2 regions of the Paraflavitalea devenefica genome follow, and region 2 is predicted to be linked to the other one. Evidence: riboswitches for the same ligand, from Rfam matches in the RefSeq annotation. Region 2 holds a riboswitch; the other holds the start of a gene.

Region 1 (8,196 bases), on a different contig from region 2:
TTTGCTCATGGTGTTTTGGGGAGTTTGGTCGTGAAGCGGGTGCCAATACCAGGCTGGCTTTCCACACTAATAATGCCTTTATGACGGTCCATGATGTAGGCTACATAGCTAAGCCCCAGCCCATACCCTTTTACATTGTGGGTATCGCCGGTGGGTACACGGAAGAATTTATCGAAGATCTTTTTCTGGTATTCGGAAGATATGCCAATGCCGTTATCGGTAATACTCATTTCGATGAATTGGGGCAATGAGGTCAGGTCAATCTGTATGGCCAGATGGGTTTTGCTGTATTTAAGGGCATTATCGAGCAAATTGAAAATAACGCTGGTAATGTGCATACGGTCGGCAGTAATGGTAAAATTCTCTCCCTGCAATTGTATGTTCACAGCCGCTTTGTATTTTTCAAACTGCAGGCGCATGGAGGCCACCACTTCTTCCACCAGCTCTTTAAAATCGAATGTTTCTTCCTTTAGTTCGATCTGCTGTTTTTCAAACATAGAGAGTTTTAGCACCTTATCCACCAGCAGGGACAACCGTTGTAATTCGTTGGCCGAGATATCGAGGTATTCTTCTGTACGCTGCGGATCGTGCAGGGCATTGAAGTTGCGGAGGGCTTCAATAGCAACACTCACCGTAGCAATGGGCGTTTTGAGCTCATGGGTAATATTGCTGATGAAGTCATTTTTAAGGCGGGTAAGCTTTCGTTGCCGCCGCAGGTTGCGGTACATCAGCACAAAAGAAAAAATGGTAAGGCCTACCAGCAGCAACGATACCAGTATTTGCGGCGTTAACTTTTTAAGTACATAGGGGATGGTACCTTCCAACTCCAATGAAAAGGAATAGGCATAGGCAAATCCCAGGGTGATGATATTGTCTGTTCCAAAATCAGGCGGCATCCTTTCATCGAACGGTTCTGCCGGACCACGTACGACGGCAAAAGCAATGTCTATATTTTCCCGCTTCAATGCCTGGGCATAACGATCAGCCACTTCTTTCACCGTTAATGAATCCTTCGGATTTTCCAGCCCTTGTAGAAACTGCATCACACGTTGGTTGGGACGGGCCATTTTCATTATGCCCCCGGGAGGTCCTACAATGTGCAATGAGTCAATCCGTCCGTGTATACTATCATCGTCGCGAAAAGTCCTGAAAGTTTTATTGAGGGAAACAATTACAGAGCCCAGTCTTTGTTTCCGGGTCCCGGAATCGGAGCGCCTGAATGTTTGGTAAGCAGCGTTCATGCCCGGTTCATGGGCTGGCAGGCGGATCTTAAAATTGGTATCCAGCTGTAGTTTTTCTATCTGGTATTGCTGCGCTGTTTCGCTGAACAATACGTTGGTGCGTATGTGCAGGTTCTCCAGCTCATCCCTGTAATTCTTGCGCAACCAGTATCCCTGGAATACAACAATGGCCAGAATGGCCAGCAGCATGAGTACTACCGAGATGGATGATACAGAGATTTGTACTTTTCGTGCAGCCATTGTGTTACAAAAGTAGGTGATTGATTTTTTAAGGTTGCTGCGCTTTAACCTTAATTAACATTAAAGCAAGGTGCGTTAACCTGCCTGCCCAAAGGCCTGTTATAGCTTTGGTACAAAATCAACCAGGATATGAAAAAAATAGGAATAGTCGCAGTGGCCGCCTTATGCATGCAGGTAGCTGCCGCCCAGCAAACCGAAGGAAAGATCATTTATGAACGCACCTCGGAAATCCAGTTCAGAATGGCAGGCATGCCGGAAGAGATGCAACGCCAGATACCCCGCACCAGGACCGACAAGATAGAAGTATTGTTTGCCAACAATCAATCCCTGCGCAAGCAGTTGCCACCGGAAGAGGCCGATGACCAGACATTTGCTTCCGAAGATGGAGGAAGAAGGGTCCAGTTTCGTATGGTAGGACCCGGAGCGGATGATGTTACTTTCACCGATCTTGGCAAAGGCACCATTGTTGAGTCGCGGGAGCTGGGTACCAAAAAGTTCCTTGTGACCGACTCCGTCAATAAGCTGAACTGGAAACTCACCGGGGAAACCAGGACCATTTTAGGCTATTCCTGCCAGCAGGCCATTGCGCAACGCATTGGCACCAGGATGCAGCCCAGTGTGGTGAATGGACAGGTGAAGCGGGAGGTAGTGCCTGATACAGCCAATTTTACTGCCTGGTTCACGCCCGCCATACCGGTAGCTGCCGGCCCGGAGATACAGGGACAATTACCCGGACTGATCCTCGCCATAGACATCAATAATGGCCGGACGGTTTATAAAGCCCTTGAATTATCGCCCAAAATAGATGCAGCCGCTATTAAGGAACCTAAAGGCGGTAAAAAGATCACCCAGCAGGAATTCCGGGAAGAGCAGGATAAACTGATGCAGGATATGCAGCGCAATGGTGGCGGCCGGCCCATGATCAGGAGAATGGGCAATTAAAAGAAGATCCGAACGAGACCCGAAGCAGGGCTTAACCCGGTAATTCTTTGGGCCAGTGGTTGGTAATGCTTTTTTCGAGGCCAAATTCCCGGTATTCATCGGGTGAAAGGATGGGCAGCCCATAGATGATGGGATAATCGCGCCCACAATGCTGGCAATACAGCATGCCTTCTATAATGTTGCCTTCCGTATCTTTTAAAAAGGTTTTCAACGTAAGGTCCTGCTTGTCCAGCGGGCAGGCCAGCTTGTTTATGAGTGATGGTTTCATGGTGTTTTTTGTTGTATGTGATGAAGGGCCTGTTTGTAAGAATGTGTTTTTTGCTGCGGGTCTTCTGCATTCATAATACCGGATATGACCGCTACGCCATTCATGCCGGTCCCCTCAAAGAGGCTAAGGTTGTCGGGAGTGATGCCTCCTGCCAGGAAAATGGGCATGTTGGTTAAGGCGCGGGCCGCCTGTACCGTTTCTATTTTCACCAGTTCGCAACTGTTGGCTGTAGCGGAGGGGAACATGGAACAAAAGGAAATATAATCCAGCCGGTTGTCAACAGCCCATTGTACTTTTTGCAGGTCATTACCACAGGTAATACCGCCCCAAAAGGGGCGCTGTACCTGCTGCCTGATAGCATCTATACTGGCCGGTATCTCATCAAAGTGAACGCCGTCGAGGGAAGTGTCGTTCATTAATTGCCAGTCTTCATTCATCAGTACCGGGATATGATAAGGATGTGCGGCACGGCATATCTTTTCTATGAACGCAGTCTTCTGCTGTTCCGGGTGCCAATGATTCCACACCTGGATAATATCAATACCTCCGGCAATGGCCTGTTGTACTGCGGGCAATACCTTCTCCCATCCCTTTGCAGGATCAATAACGAGGTACAGCCCTCCCCGTATAGCTCTTGTATGATTGCGCATGATTTTATTGCCACCCGTCTTTTAGAGCCGTGAAAAATGCCGCCCAGTAGGGGTCAGCGCCGGGATGCAGCAGCTTTGTTTGCCGGCCATCCTGCCGGATGATGATCCCTTTTTCTTTTTCTGTTATGCTACCTGCCACGGTAGCCCTGATGCCTTTCTCCTGCAACCGTTGTACTACCTGGCGGGATGCATCGGGCCGTACAGTGATGATCATGGAACCGGCGCCTACACAAAAAAGCGGGTTAATATGAAAGAGATCACAAATGGCCTGCTGGGTTTCTCCTACCGGCAGTTGATTTACCTCTATCACGGCTCCGCACCCGGCGGCCGTAGCCAGTTCATACAAGGCGCCCAACAGACCGCCTTCTGTAACATCGTGCATGGCAGTAACCTGCTTGTCTGGTCCACTATCCACGGCTGCTAGCCCGGCCTGCAGGGAACTGGTTTTGTAAAACAGCCCACAGGCGGCCTGATAGTGTTCATGGCCGCATTTATTTTTTACGGTTTCCGGAAAACTAAGTGCCAGTATGGAGGTTGCCAGCAGGGCAGCTTCTTCGGTAATGATGATTACATCGCCCGGTTGCGCCTGACTGCTTAATAAAAAGGTATTGGCCGGCGCAATGGCAATCATGGTGCCACCACCCGCCATGGTTGATTGTTGTCCTTCGGCTTTACCGGTATGCCCGCCGGTAATGGCAACCTTAATATCGCTGCAAAACCGGTGTATGTGTTGCCAGTATTCTTCAAACTGCAGGCCGGTGGTTTGTTCCGGCAGGTTGAACACCAGTTGTGCATACATGGGCGCCACACCGGTAGTGGCCATATCATTGGCCATGAGGTGAACCGAAAGCCAGGCAGATTCCCGCAGGCCAAGGCGCAGTATTAAAGAAAGCGGATCGCTGGTTAAGGCCATGTCCATCCCATTGGGCAGGTTGATAACGGCCACATCCACCCCATACTGCGGGCCGGCTGTTACTTCCTGCCGGTCTGCGCCGCAAAACGGGTAGATGGTATTCCTGAAGAAAGCATCCTGTATTTTTCCGCTGCCGGTAAAACTGCTCATAACTGGTCGTTGAATTTTACGTGCAGGCCAAAGAAATCGCCATAAGGCAGGCTCCATTGCTGGGCAGGGAACCATTTGGGCAGGCCGGTACAGGTCCATTCTATGCTGTAATCCCTGCCTTCCAATGCCTGGTGGATAAGGCTGATCAGCTTTGCAGGCGTATAGAAGGTGGCAGTCACATAGAAAGGATTTTTGCCAAACAACTGCTGTACCCTTCTCCGCAATACTTTGGGCGAGTTGCGGTTCATCATGCCAAAAACAATTCCATAGCGGCCTACGCGGGCAGCTTCCCGGATCACCTGTACAGGATCGCGGTAGTATTCAAACGTAGTGATAAAAGCAAGTGCATCGAAAGTGTGGTCTTTGAAGGGCATATAATGAGAATCGGCCAGCACCAGGTCGCCCTGAAACAAATGCACGCCCTGGCCCAGCATAAAGGGAGAAATATCGCCTCCGGTAGCCTCAATGCCGATGGTATGCCACCAGCGGGTAAAGCGGGTAGTGCCGCATCCAAATTCCAGGAGGGTTTTTACCCGGCTGTCTTTTTTAATAAGTCCGCCCACCACTTTTTTCTGCCATACTTCGGCACGCTTGTAACGCCCCTCGTACCATTGCTCGTAAGTATCTGTATGTTCCCGGTTGAAAAACCATTCCTTCCGGCCCTGCCAGTTGGTGAGGTTATTGGTAAGTTGTTGTATTTCCATGTCGTAATATTTTAAAAAAACAAAAGCCACATTTCCCGCGCAGGAAATGTGGCTCACTTATATTTTAATAAAATATTCGCCGGGCCCATTTGCATTTCCTCCGCTGGCATTAACCAGATCAGGTTCCCGGGTATAATCTCAGTCCCGCAGTGTGGCTGCGGGACACCCCGATGCAATAAGTATTTCAAAAATATTACTGTTTGGCTAGATGGCAAAAAATAAGGCCCACCCATGGAGCGGAAGACTGCTCATTTTTTAGTGAGCGCTATCTCATGATCCGTATGGGGCCACCTCCTCCTCCAGCAGGACCCAGGCCCATTTTGCTGAGGCTGTAAGTGAAGCTGAGCATGAAATAACGTTGTAAGGTTTTAATGCGGCTGTCCTCAATATAGCTCTGGTTACTGCTGCGGCTCACGTTTACATTTTCATTGAGCAGGTCGAAAGCAGACAGTTTCAGTTCACCGCGGTTATACCGCAGGAATTGTTTGCTGATGGAAGCATTCCATAAGGGCACCCGCAGGTTAAAGCCATCCGTCAGCCTGTTGTTGATAGTATAGGTAAATTCAGTGCTAAAGTAAAAGCTCGCCGGCAACTGCCAGTTTACATCAGCGCCATAATTCTGGGAGAAGTATTCTGCATCCATATTTGTTTGCAGGGAATATTTGCTCTTGTTGTAATTGATCCCTGCATTGATCGAAACATCAAATTTATCGGTGGGGCTCATATCAAGACGTAATACAGGCCCCAGGGTAAGGGTTTTGATGGTATTGCCTACACTATTGACAAATTGCTTGTTCTTGTCATAGCCAAGGTTGGAGGCAATGTTGACGGTTCCCTTCAGGAAACGCACCGGCAGCCCCACGCTTACAGAACCTGAGATATTGTACACACCATCTACATTCACCGGGCGGGAACGTTTAACCCCCAACGCATTGATGGTATCATAATTAACGATCTTGTTGTTGGTATGCCGTATGTTGAAGAAAGCAAACAGGTTTTTGTTCTTAAAAGGATTTACCGACATGAAGTTGATGGTGGCCATATGGGTGTATTCCTGTTGCAGATCGGGATTACCATCCCTGATGTTGAGCGGGTTGCTGATATCGGGCACCGGCGACAACTGTGTCATGGATGGCTGATTGGTAGAAGCATTGTAGTTGATCTGCAGATTTTTGAATCGGGTGAAATTATACTGGAAGCGGGCCGTGGGCAGAATATTGTAAAAGGTTTGACTAATGAGGCTATCCTTGGTGCCGGCAATGATGGTGCCTTCCAGGTTGGCCTTTTGCCAGTTGGCCCCTACTGCAAAGTTCCATTTTTTGAACTGGCTGCGCCACCTGATCCCGGCATTGGTATAGCCGTAGGTATTCTCATAATTATTGGTAAGCTCCTCATTGACTTCATCATATTTTCCGTTTACTTTATTATAATCCCAGGTGGTCTTCTCCGAAGTACTTTTGCTGAGGCTATTGCTCACGCTGAATTCCAGCAGCGAGTTTTTAACCACAGGCTCTGTGTATACTGCCCTCACATTATAACTGCGAAGGTCGCTGGCATTGCTGTTGCGCTGATCAATGGAATCGGTGCTGAGCGGGCTGCCATCGGGATTGAAGAATTTATTGACCGATAGCTGCGTCCCTTCCCCGTCGCTGGCATTGAGGTTCGTTTGCAGGCTGAGGGAGAACGTTCTTCCCTTGGTACGGAACCTTTTGCGGAATAAGATATCATTCCGGAAGTTATAGCCATCGCTGGCAGACTGTGTATTAGTGAAACCCTGGTTGGTAAGCGAATTGTTCTGCCGGCGGGTTTCATATTCGCTGTAGTTGCTATTATCCGTTGACTGGTACCCGAACGAAGGTGATATTTTGATGGAGTGGAAGGAGTCCAGTTTTATATCGGCACTGAGGTTGAGCTTATGGCTGTTGTTGATATTGTTGGTGAGGCTGTTCGACACCCGGTCGAGCGTTGACCCATCGGGCAGGAAGTTCTGTTGCCTTACTTCTTTTTCTATCCTGGGGCTATAGCGGTTGTAAAAATAGTTGCTGGTAAAATCGGTATTGTTGCCAATGATATTGTTGTAGTTGATACCTCCGCCCCAGATGGTACGGATACTGTTGTTGTTATTGCCACCGGCAAATCCGGCGACGGAAGGATCAGTACTGGTGATGCTGATGGCATTGCCGCTGCGGGTCACATTGCCGCCACTACCGGAAAAGCTGAGCATGTCCATAAAAGAGAAGCCTTCGGCATTGGTATTATTGCCCAGGCCGATGACCGACAACTGGCGGGCTCCTTTGAAGGAGTTTACATTAAAGCGCCCTTCATAGCGGCCTTCCGTGCCACCACCTATGGAAGCTTTACCAAACAGGCCCTTCTTTTTATCTTTTTTTAGTTTGAGGTTGATGGTCTTTTCGCTGTTGCCATCATCGAAGCCCGTGAGCTGGGCGGCATCACTGGTCCTGTCGTATACCTGTACCTTATCTACTGCATCGGAAGGCAGGTTCCTGGTGGCTATTTTAGGATCGGTGCCAAAAAACTCCTTCCCGTCTACCATTACCCGTTTTACTTCCTGCCCTTGTGCTTTGATGGTGCCGTCTTTTTCTACCTGTATACCCGGCATTTTCTTCAGCAGTTGTTCCACATTGGCATTGGGGGGCGTTTTAAAAGAACCGGCATTGTACTGCACGGTATCGCCAATAAGCGTTACCGGTGGTGCTTCTGCCGTTACCACTACTTCATCGAGCACCTGCGCCGCATCGCGCATAACCACATTGCCCAGGTCTTTATCCCTGGCGGCCTCATTGATGGTAATGCTTTTACTGCTGCCGTGGTAGTTCACATGGGTGATGAGCAACCGGTATTCCCCGTCGGCCAGGCCGGTGATCTCAAAACGGCCCTTGCTGTCGGACATAGTAAAAGTCACCAGCGCGGAGTCTTTCTTTTTCAGCACCGTGATCGTAGCAGAAGCCACCGGCTGTTTGGCCAGGGTATCATACAGGAGTCCTTTGATGGACCCGTTTTTCTGGGCCTGCGTAACGAGGGTACAAAGACTAATGACAAGAAGCAGGTAGATCTTTTTCATACCGGT
Region 2 (8,196 bases):
ATGCGGCAGATTGCTCAAAGCCTTTCCCGTTATCAGTTACGGTAACGAGCAATTTGTCTTTCCGGCAATCCATACCCACCTCAATAACAGAGGCTTCAGCATGTTTTACAATATTATTGAGCAATTCCTGCACTACCCGGAACAACACCAGCTCTGTTTCCGGCTGGCTCTTACACCAGGATTCTGACATGTGAAAGCGGGTGGTATATAATCCTGTTTTCTCCAGGAAATGAAGCTGGTATTCTATGCAGGCTGCCAGCCCGGCCTCTTTAATAAAATCGGTGTTGAGCGCTTTGGCAAGGTGACGCAGGTCCATGATGGCTTTGGAGATGAGCTCTTTTGATTCGGCCAGTTTATTCTGCGTTTCCTCCACCTTATGCAGGTCAATGGTATTGATGTTGAGCTTCACAAAGGTCAGCGCCTGCCCGATGTTGTCATGAATTTCCTGGCTGATGTTCTGAATAGTTTGTTCCTGTAACTCCAGTTGGGTTTTGAGCAATTGTGTTTCCTTTTCATTCCCAATATATAGCTCCTGCTGTGCAGCGCTGTTCTTGTTTTTCTTTATGTACTTCATGAGCAGGATGAAGCTTGCCGTTATGCTTATGACAAGCAAGGTGGCAGTCAGGAATACATTAATAACGTCGTTGATGGACATAGATGTTTAGTAGTTAACAGTCCTCTTGTGCTAACAGGCTCCCCGTGCAAATGCTATGAACGCATTTACAAAGGATATGGTGACATCTATTTTCATTGAGGGAATGGGATAAGGGGGTTGTACTAACAGAGCAGAAGAATTACAACACTAATATAAGCGTATAATACAATACATACAAACGTAGAACCACTGTTTTTACGCACATATGATAGAATTGACGCAGTATGAAGCTAACAGGGAAACGAAGCAGGCCGATTAAATGATTTTAGTCAATATTCCAGCAGGTATTAGTTAACTATAACGGTCATTGCGCCAGGGATAGGCTGTATTGGAATAGCCTCTTTCTTCCCAAAAGCCCAATACATTGTGGGACAGAAATTGTATGCGGCTGATCCATTTGGAACCCTTCCAGGCATAGAGTTGCGGTGTGATCATGCGTACAGGTCCGCCATGTTCTTTGGGTAATGGGTTTCCTTCCACAGTATGTGCCAGCAATACATCAGGCTTCAGGGCTTCTTCGAGCGAAACGTTGGTAGTATAATCATCATAGCCATAACATAAAATATGGGTGGCTGTTTCTTTGGGTTGTACCAGGGCGGCCAGATCAAGCAGGCGCACGCCTCGCCAGTTCATGTCCAGTTTGGACCAGGTAGTCACGCAATGGAAGTCGGAAGTATCATCGGTTTGGGGGAGTGCCATGAATTCATCCCAGTTTAGTTGAACAGGATGTTCCACCTCTCCGTCCAGTGTGAGCCGCCATTCGTGTAAGGGTATATCGGGTTGAATGCCGAGGTCGAGCACGGGCCATTTTTTGGTTACGACCTGCCCGATGGGTACCACCGGCATGCCATGGCGATTGGGCTTACCAGACCCCAGGGGCCTATCATCTGCCACAGAAGGAGTTGATTGTATTTTGTCCTCAAAGCGGGCTTTGAGTTTCATGCGTGCTTCCACTACCCTTTTTAGTTTGTCAGATTCTTCCATGTGCGGCGATTTACCTGATAAATTTACCTTGATTTTTTGATAGCAGGAGGCCCTTTCCGGGTATTAACAAGAGAAACGATGAGATGTACAAGAGAAGTTGTGAGCTCGGGCTGCGGGTCGTTTGCTTCGATAGCCGCAGAGTCCCCTGCGGGAGACTCTGCGGGGAAAAAGATGTACAACGAAAAAGGTGAGCCACCTTTGGAGGGCGACCCACCTTTTTACTATGATTGAAACGATTAATTCTTTTTCAGGATACCGGCAGGGGCTTTGGAGGAAGTAGTGAAGTCAAGGCCCAGCAGTTGTGCTACCACCGGGGCAATATCAGTAAGGTTCATTTCATTGATGATGACTCCCTTTGACAAACCGGGGCCATACGCCACAAAGCCTGTCTGTATTTCTTTAAAATCGGGATAATAACCATGCGTGCCACCCTTGGCAGGTTTTACGATGGCGCCTGTGGCAGCGCCGCCAATGGTAACATTCCCTACAGCTGCAATAGCCAGGGCCGCATGCGGATCGGCGCCCACCTGATCCAGTTGCTTGCGCTCTATTATTTTGAATAGCTCCTTTTGTTCCTGCGGCAAACTGTTGAGCAATTGACGCACCTGGTTAAGCGTTTGCACATCATTCTTATCTTTCAGGTGCAGGAAGGCGGAGCCTCCTGAAGGATAGAACTGCGCTTTCCAGTCGTCTTTCTTAACATCTTTCATAAGGCCATTCTGCGCCAGCAGCACATTGGGATTGAAAGCCGTATTGATGTTTACAAAACCATGATCACCGGTAACGATGATGGCCGTACTGTCTTTAATACCGGCACGCTCCAATGCCTCTATAATGGTGCCCAGCGCCCTGTCGGCCCCGGCTACTGCACGCCGTACGAGGTAACCATCCCGGCCCTGTGCATGCTCGTAGTGATCTGTACAGGCGAAGTGCAGGGCAGTGAGCGCTGGTTTGTAGGTTCTGATGATGTAGGCGCCCATGCGGGCTACATTCTCATCCATGACCATTTCTTCCTTTACCATATTAAAGTCTGCAGCTTCCAATACACCGGTAGCTTTTTCCTGTAGTTCCTGCCACAGGCCGGCAGGTGTGGTATTGGCGGCCGTGATCTCCCGGCGGTCGGTCTTTATTTTGGGCGACCATACATCGGGTACATTGTAATCAATAGGCCCTCCTACTGTTACGGGCCATATTACGTTGGCCGATTTGCGACCTGCCTTATGTACTGCATCAAAGAGTGTAGGTGTTTTGATTGCATCGTAATTAAAGTACCACTGTCCGCTGGCTCCATTGGGCTCAAAAGGAGCATTGTAATACACACCATGCCGGGCAGGCGTAGCGCCGGTGATGATGGTGGTGTGGTTGGGATAGGTAACGGAGGGGAAAACACTGTTCACACCCCGGGCGCAAACACCACTGTCTTTCATCATACGCAGGTTGGGCGTACCCCAGGAAGCATCCATATAAAAATCCGGACGAAAGCCATCAATGGTAATCAATACTACATATTTGGCTTGCTGCGCCCATGAATAAGCGGCCAGCAGTGATGCAAAAGATAAGAGAATATATTTCTTCATTGCTAGAGGGTTCATTTACAGAAAAGTACGCAATATATAACAGGATGGGAGGGAAAGACAGTCTTTATAATAAATTAACGCAATCGTTTGCTGTCGTGCAGGATTCTGCCGGGTATATATTAAAAAACAGCGGGCCGCTTAAAAGCGGGCCGCTGGTTTTTAACTGTGACGCGTGTTCAAGTACCTTTTATTGGAGCAGGGTTGATATGTAGTATTCCACCTAAAGAATTATTCCCGGAAAAGTTACTTTCGTAATTTGGATATTTCCACTATCGTCTATTAGCATAACGATCTCACACTGCGTAAGCCCTATCTTTTTTTAATAAACTATACTTTTATAAACCGGGTATAACAACTCAGGCTGTACTGATATAAGTGCAGCATCACATACGCTTATAATTATGACATCACGGGAACTGGAATTACTAATACAAGAGAAAGAAGGCTACACTATTGAGTATAAGCAATCATTTCCTTCCAAACTTAGTGAATTAGCAACTGAGTTATGTGCTTTTGCCAACGCCGCAGGAGGCGTATTGCTCGTAGGAGTAAATGACAAACAGCAAATCACAGGTGTTACACTGGATAACACGCAACGCTCAAGGATACAGGGTGTGATTAATTTAATCGATCCTGCTATTCCTATAAAGGTGTGGGAACGACCAGTAAATGGCAAGACTATACTCTGTTTTGATTGTCCCGCCGGGGAACAAAAACCCTATGCTGTATCGGGAAGTATTTATGTTCGCAATGGCCCGAACTCTGAAAGAATAATTTCCATTGAACAGATGCGAAAGTTTTTTCAACATTCTGATAGTATATTTTTTGATACAGCTCCCTGTACATCCTTCAGGTATACTGAGGATTTCGATTCTGATTATTTTAAAGAGTTTACCGAAAAAGCTGGCATTACAACTAATATTCATGAGCATAGATTACTGGAAAACCTGAAACTTATTACCCCTGATAAAAAGTTCACGAATGCTGCTGTATTGTTTTTTGCCAAAAACGTACAAGACCATATTGACCATGCTATTCTCCGATGTGTTCTTTTCAAAGGGACAGACAAACGATATATTCTCGATAGTAAAGAGATTACAGGCAACCTTGTAGTGCAATATGAGGAGGCATTGAAATATATCATTTCAAAATTAAACCTGCGATACGATATAGAAAGCGAGGACGGCGGCCCGCGCAAAGAAATACTTGAAATTCCTGAAACGGCTTTCAGAGAAGCGTTGGCAAATGCACTTTGCCATAGAAGCTATTATGATAAGGGAGGTGTAACAATGGTAGAGATATATGACGACAGGGTGGAAATCAGTAATCCGGGAGGGTTAGTAAGTACAATTACACCAGAGGAGTTTGGGACAAAAAGCTTTTCCAGAAACCCGTTAATTTTTGGGTTAATGCAGCGGATTGCCCTGGTTGAAAAAGTAGGATCGGGTATTAAGCGCATGCGGGATACGATGAAAGAAGTTAATCTGATAGAACCTACCTTTCAAATAGGCGGCTTTTTCACCGTCATTTTCTATCGCCCGGTTGCCTTTGAAAAATGGTTAGAAGGCTGGAGTTTGCATTTAAACACTCCGCTTATTAAGATATTACTGGCAATTCAAGAACAGGAAAGAATTACCAAACCCCAATTATCAAATGTAATTGGACAAGGAAAGACCTCTGTAGATAATCATATTACCAAATTGCGCAACTTAGGCCTTCTTACAAGAGAAGGATCAGACAAATCGGGCAAGTGGCTAATCAATCAAATACCGCCACCAACAACATGATCTTGGGTGGTAAAGTGGGTGGTAAAAAACTGTGGCGCCTGCCTACACACAAGACCTATTAATGTATAAATGAGCATATTATGAATACTTAATAAAATTCCTGGTAAGCATAAGTGGGCGGCAAAGTGGGTGGTAAATTATTTCTTCGGCTTCTTTTTGCCCCACCGTTCCTTTACGTAGGCATAGGCTCTTTTTTCGTCGGGGGCTTCGGGCTTAGCGAGAGCCAGATAGCGGGTATAGTACTGGCGTGCGAGGGCTTCATTTTTGAGTTCCGCCTCATAGATACGGCCGCAATTGTATAACGCCAGCGGTGCTTTAAAGAGATAGAAGGCGGTATCATAGGCAGCCACTGCTTTTTTGAATTGCCGGGTGGCTTCATGGTTTTGCCCGAGATCGAAATAATACATTTCCGCATTTTTGGAGATGGCTTTCCCGAGGCATATTTCCAGCATCTCATTGCTCTTCTTATAGTCTTTTAATTTGGCCAATGCTTTTGCCTCATAGTAATAAACAGCTTCCACGTTCAGTTCCATGCTGAACATGTACTCGCATACACGAATGCAATCTTCATACTGCTGCAGGTTGTAGTAGCCCAGCACCACTTTGGTAAGGGTGTTTAAGCTTACTTCCTGAAGCCGTATTAACCTTTCGCCCGGCACCGGAATGCTTTTGTAGTCTTTGGCTTCATAGGCGCTCCTGATCCGGGATTTCAGCACGGACATATTCAAAGAGTCGCGCGCCAGTCCTATTTCGAGGAGACTATCTGCCTTCGTATAGTTTTTAATATCAATGAGTGTTTCCGCCAATGACACAAGGTTCTTGTAATCACCCGGCGCCAGTGCATAGGCCTGATTCAGGTATAGTAAAGCGGAATCTTTCATTTTGGCACGACTGAGCAGCTCGCCCAGTCCGCGATGGTACTGGGCCTTATCCGGCTGCAGCCGGATAAGGCGGCCCAGGAAGTTCATGGCTATATCCGGATCCCTGTTGTAATAGATGGTAGCGAGATAATGATTGGCAGTAATATTGTTAGAATCAAGATCAAAAAGCTTCCAATAACACTGCTGCGCCCGTAGGATATCCTCATTCATATAATAGGCATAGCTCAACAGGCGCAGGGCCTGTGCATTGGCAGAATCACTGCCGATAACAGGCTGCAGGTAGCTGATGGCCTCTTCGTATTGCTGCTCCTCGAAAAGGTTCTGTACTTTGTTTTTGTCAAGGGCGGAAGGTTGCGCCATCACGGTAAGCGCCATACACAAACTGATCACACAGGATACAACAGGTTTACAGATCATAATTCGATTGGTTTAAATATCACCGGGTATTGATTGGGAGCTGTGATGCACAGCATGGTTAAATCCATAAAAGAAAATCCATTTTTTCTTTTTAGCCTTATCTTTGCCCCCTTACGACTCAAGGGGTGCCTTGCTTCGCGGTACAAACGGGAGGCTGAAAGAAAGGCTGAGATTATACCCATTGAAAGAAGCAATGCTTCTTTCAGACACCTGATCCGGATAATACCGGCGTAGGGATGAGGAATAATACTTACTAATGCGTTTAATGCGCATACCATCTCCCTTTGGGTTCATACTATTTAATTGTTTTGTATGAACGTATCAGAATGGTTCACTTTACTGGGACAACAATTAGCCGCTACTCCCTTTATACAATGGCTGGCCCTGGCGCTTGGCGTATCAGAAGTACTTTTTGCCAAAGCCAATAAGATCTGGCTGTACCCTACCGGTATTGCAGCTACCAGCCTCTCTATTTTTATTTTGTTTGAAGCCGGTCTGTACGCCGAATGCCTGCTGAATGGCTATTATATTGTGATGAGCGTGTATGGCTGGTGGCACTGGGTGAAAAAGAAACATTTACCGCCGGTAAAGATCTCGCGCTGTAACCGGCGTGAATGGATGATCGTATTGCTGATCGTGCTGGTTGGCTTTGTGGTGTTTTCCCTCTCCCTGAAACACCTCACCGGTTCTACAGTACCCTTTTGGGATGCCTGGGTAACCTGTACCGCCTGGGCAGGCATGTGGTTACTGGCCAAACGGAAGATCGAGAACTGGATATTACTGAATATATCAAATGCCTTTGCTGTGCCCCTATTACTGCACAAACAATTGCCTTTGTATGCGGCGCTGACTACCTTCCTGTTTATTGTAGCGATACTGGGATATAGGAAGTGGAGTAAGATATTGAAGAAAGAATCCAGGATTCAGCATCCGGAAGCCAGGAGCCTGAGTGCAGAGGTTTGAGGGTTTCGCGTTTGAGGCTACAGGTTTAACGTTTCACATTTTTGTATTTATTATGAGCACACCATCACATCCATCTGTTGTTATAGTTCCTGAAGTGGTACAGGCCATCCGTGATTTATCTGCCGAAGCAGAAAAGGCCGGCCGGCTGCATGATGAACAACTGGCGATTATTTATGCACAGCGCTGGTTTAATTTATTTGTACCTGCCGCCTATGGCGGACTGGCTCTCCCCCTGCCGGAAGCCCTGCGCATAGAAGAAGCACTGGCATGGACAGATGGCAGCACGGGATGGACGGTAACCCTGTGCAGCGGGGCCAACTGGTTTGTCGGCTTCCTTGAACCATCGGCAGCGCAGGAAGTATATAACAACAGTAAGGTATGCCTGGCAGGAAGCGGCAAGGCTTCGGGTGTTGCCAAAGTTACCGCCCATGGTTATGAGATCACCGGCGAATGGAACTATGCTACCGGCACACCCCATGCCACCGTATTTACTGCCAATTGTGTGATAGAAAAGGATGGCATTACCCTGCAGGACCTGGCAGGTGGTCCGCTGGTGCAGTCTTTCTGGTTTCACCGGGAAGAAGTGACGATCCGGGAAAACTGGCAGCCTACCGGTATGATCGCTACTGCCAGTAATGGGTTTGCCGTAAACAGGCTGACCGTTCCTGCCAACAGAAGTTTTGTGCTTCAACCAGGCCGGGCTGTTTTAACCGACCCTGTTTATCATTTTCCTTTCCTGCAGTTTGCCGAAGCCACGCTGGCCGTTAATTATTCCGGTATGGCCATACGTTTCCTGGACCTTTGCCATGATTTATTTGCAGAGAAGATAAACCACCCCAATGGCAGCACTCCCCTCCCGCCTTTGACAGCTATGCTGCAGGAAGCAACAGCAACACTTCAACAGGCAAGAACACAATTCTATACAGCCATTA

Evidence for each region. A riboswitch is a leader RNA that binds a small molecule or an ion and turns the genes downstream of it on or off. The one in region 2 is predicted to bind thiamine pyrophosphate.
Region 1: linked by a shared signal. The riboswitch ahead of HB364_RS05835 (class I SAM-dependent methyltransferase) and the one ahead of pnuC (nicotinamide riboside transporter PnuC) in region 2 are both predicted to bind thiamine pyrophosphate.

Annotation. Positions count from the first base shown of each region.
Region 1 is NZ_JAARML010000001.1:1,432,423-1,440,618, reverse strand. Features, by position in the region: gene HB364_RS05865 (response regulator transcription factor) at 1-9, opposite strand, end outside; gene HB364_RS05860 (sensor histidine kinase) at 6-1,481, opposite strand; gene HB364_RS05855 (GLPGLI family protein) at 1,611-2,423, shown strand; gene HB364_RS05850 (Trm112 family protein) at 2,455-2,691, opposite strand; gene HB364_RS05845 (thiamine phosphate synthase) at 2,688-3,341, opposite strand; gene HB364_RS05840 (AIR synthase family protein) at 3,346-4,404, opposite strand; gene HB364_RS05835 (class I SAM-dependent methyltransferase) at 4,401-5,108, opposite strand; TPP riboswitch at 5,187-5,288, opposite strand; gene HB364_RS05830 (outer membrane beta-barrel family protein) at 5,374-8,190, opposite strand.
Region 2 is NZ_JAARML010000002.1:118,542-126,737, reverse strand. Features, by position in the region: gene HB364_RS10090 (sensor histidine kinase) at 1-655, opposite strand, end outside; gene HB364_RS10085 (sulfite oxidase-like oxidoreductase) at 947-1,639, opposite strand; gene HB364_RS10080 (alkaline phosphatase family protein) at 1,876-3,216, opposite strand; gene HB364_RS10075 (AlbA family DNA-binding domain-containing protein) at 3,618-5,003, shown strand; gene HB364_RS10070 (tetratricopeptide repeat protein) at 5,141-6,301, opposite strand; TPP riboswitch at 6,413-6,555, shown strand; gene pnuC (nicotinamide riboside transporter PnuC) at 6,614-7,264, shown strand; gene HB364_RS10060 (acyl-CoA dehydrogenase family protein) at 7,317-8,196, shown strand, end outside.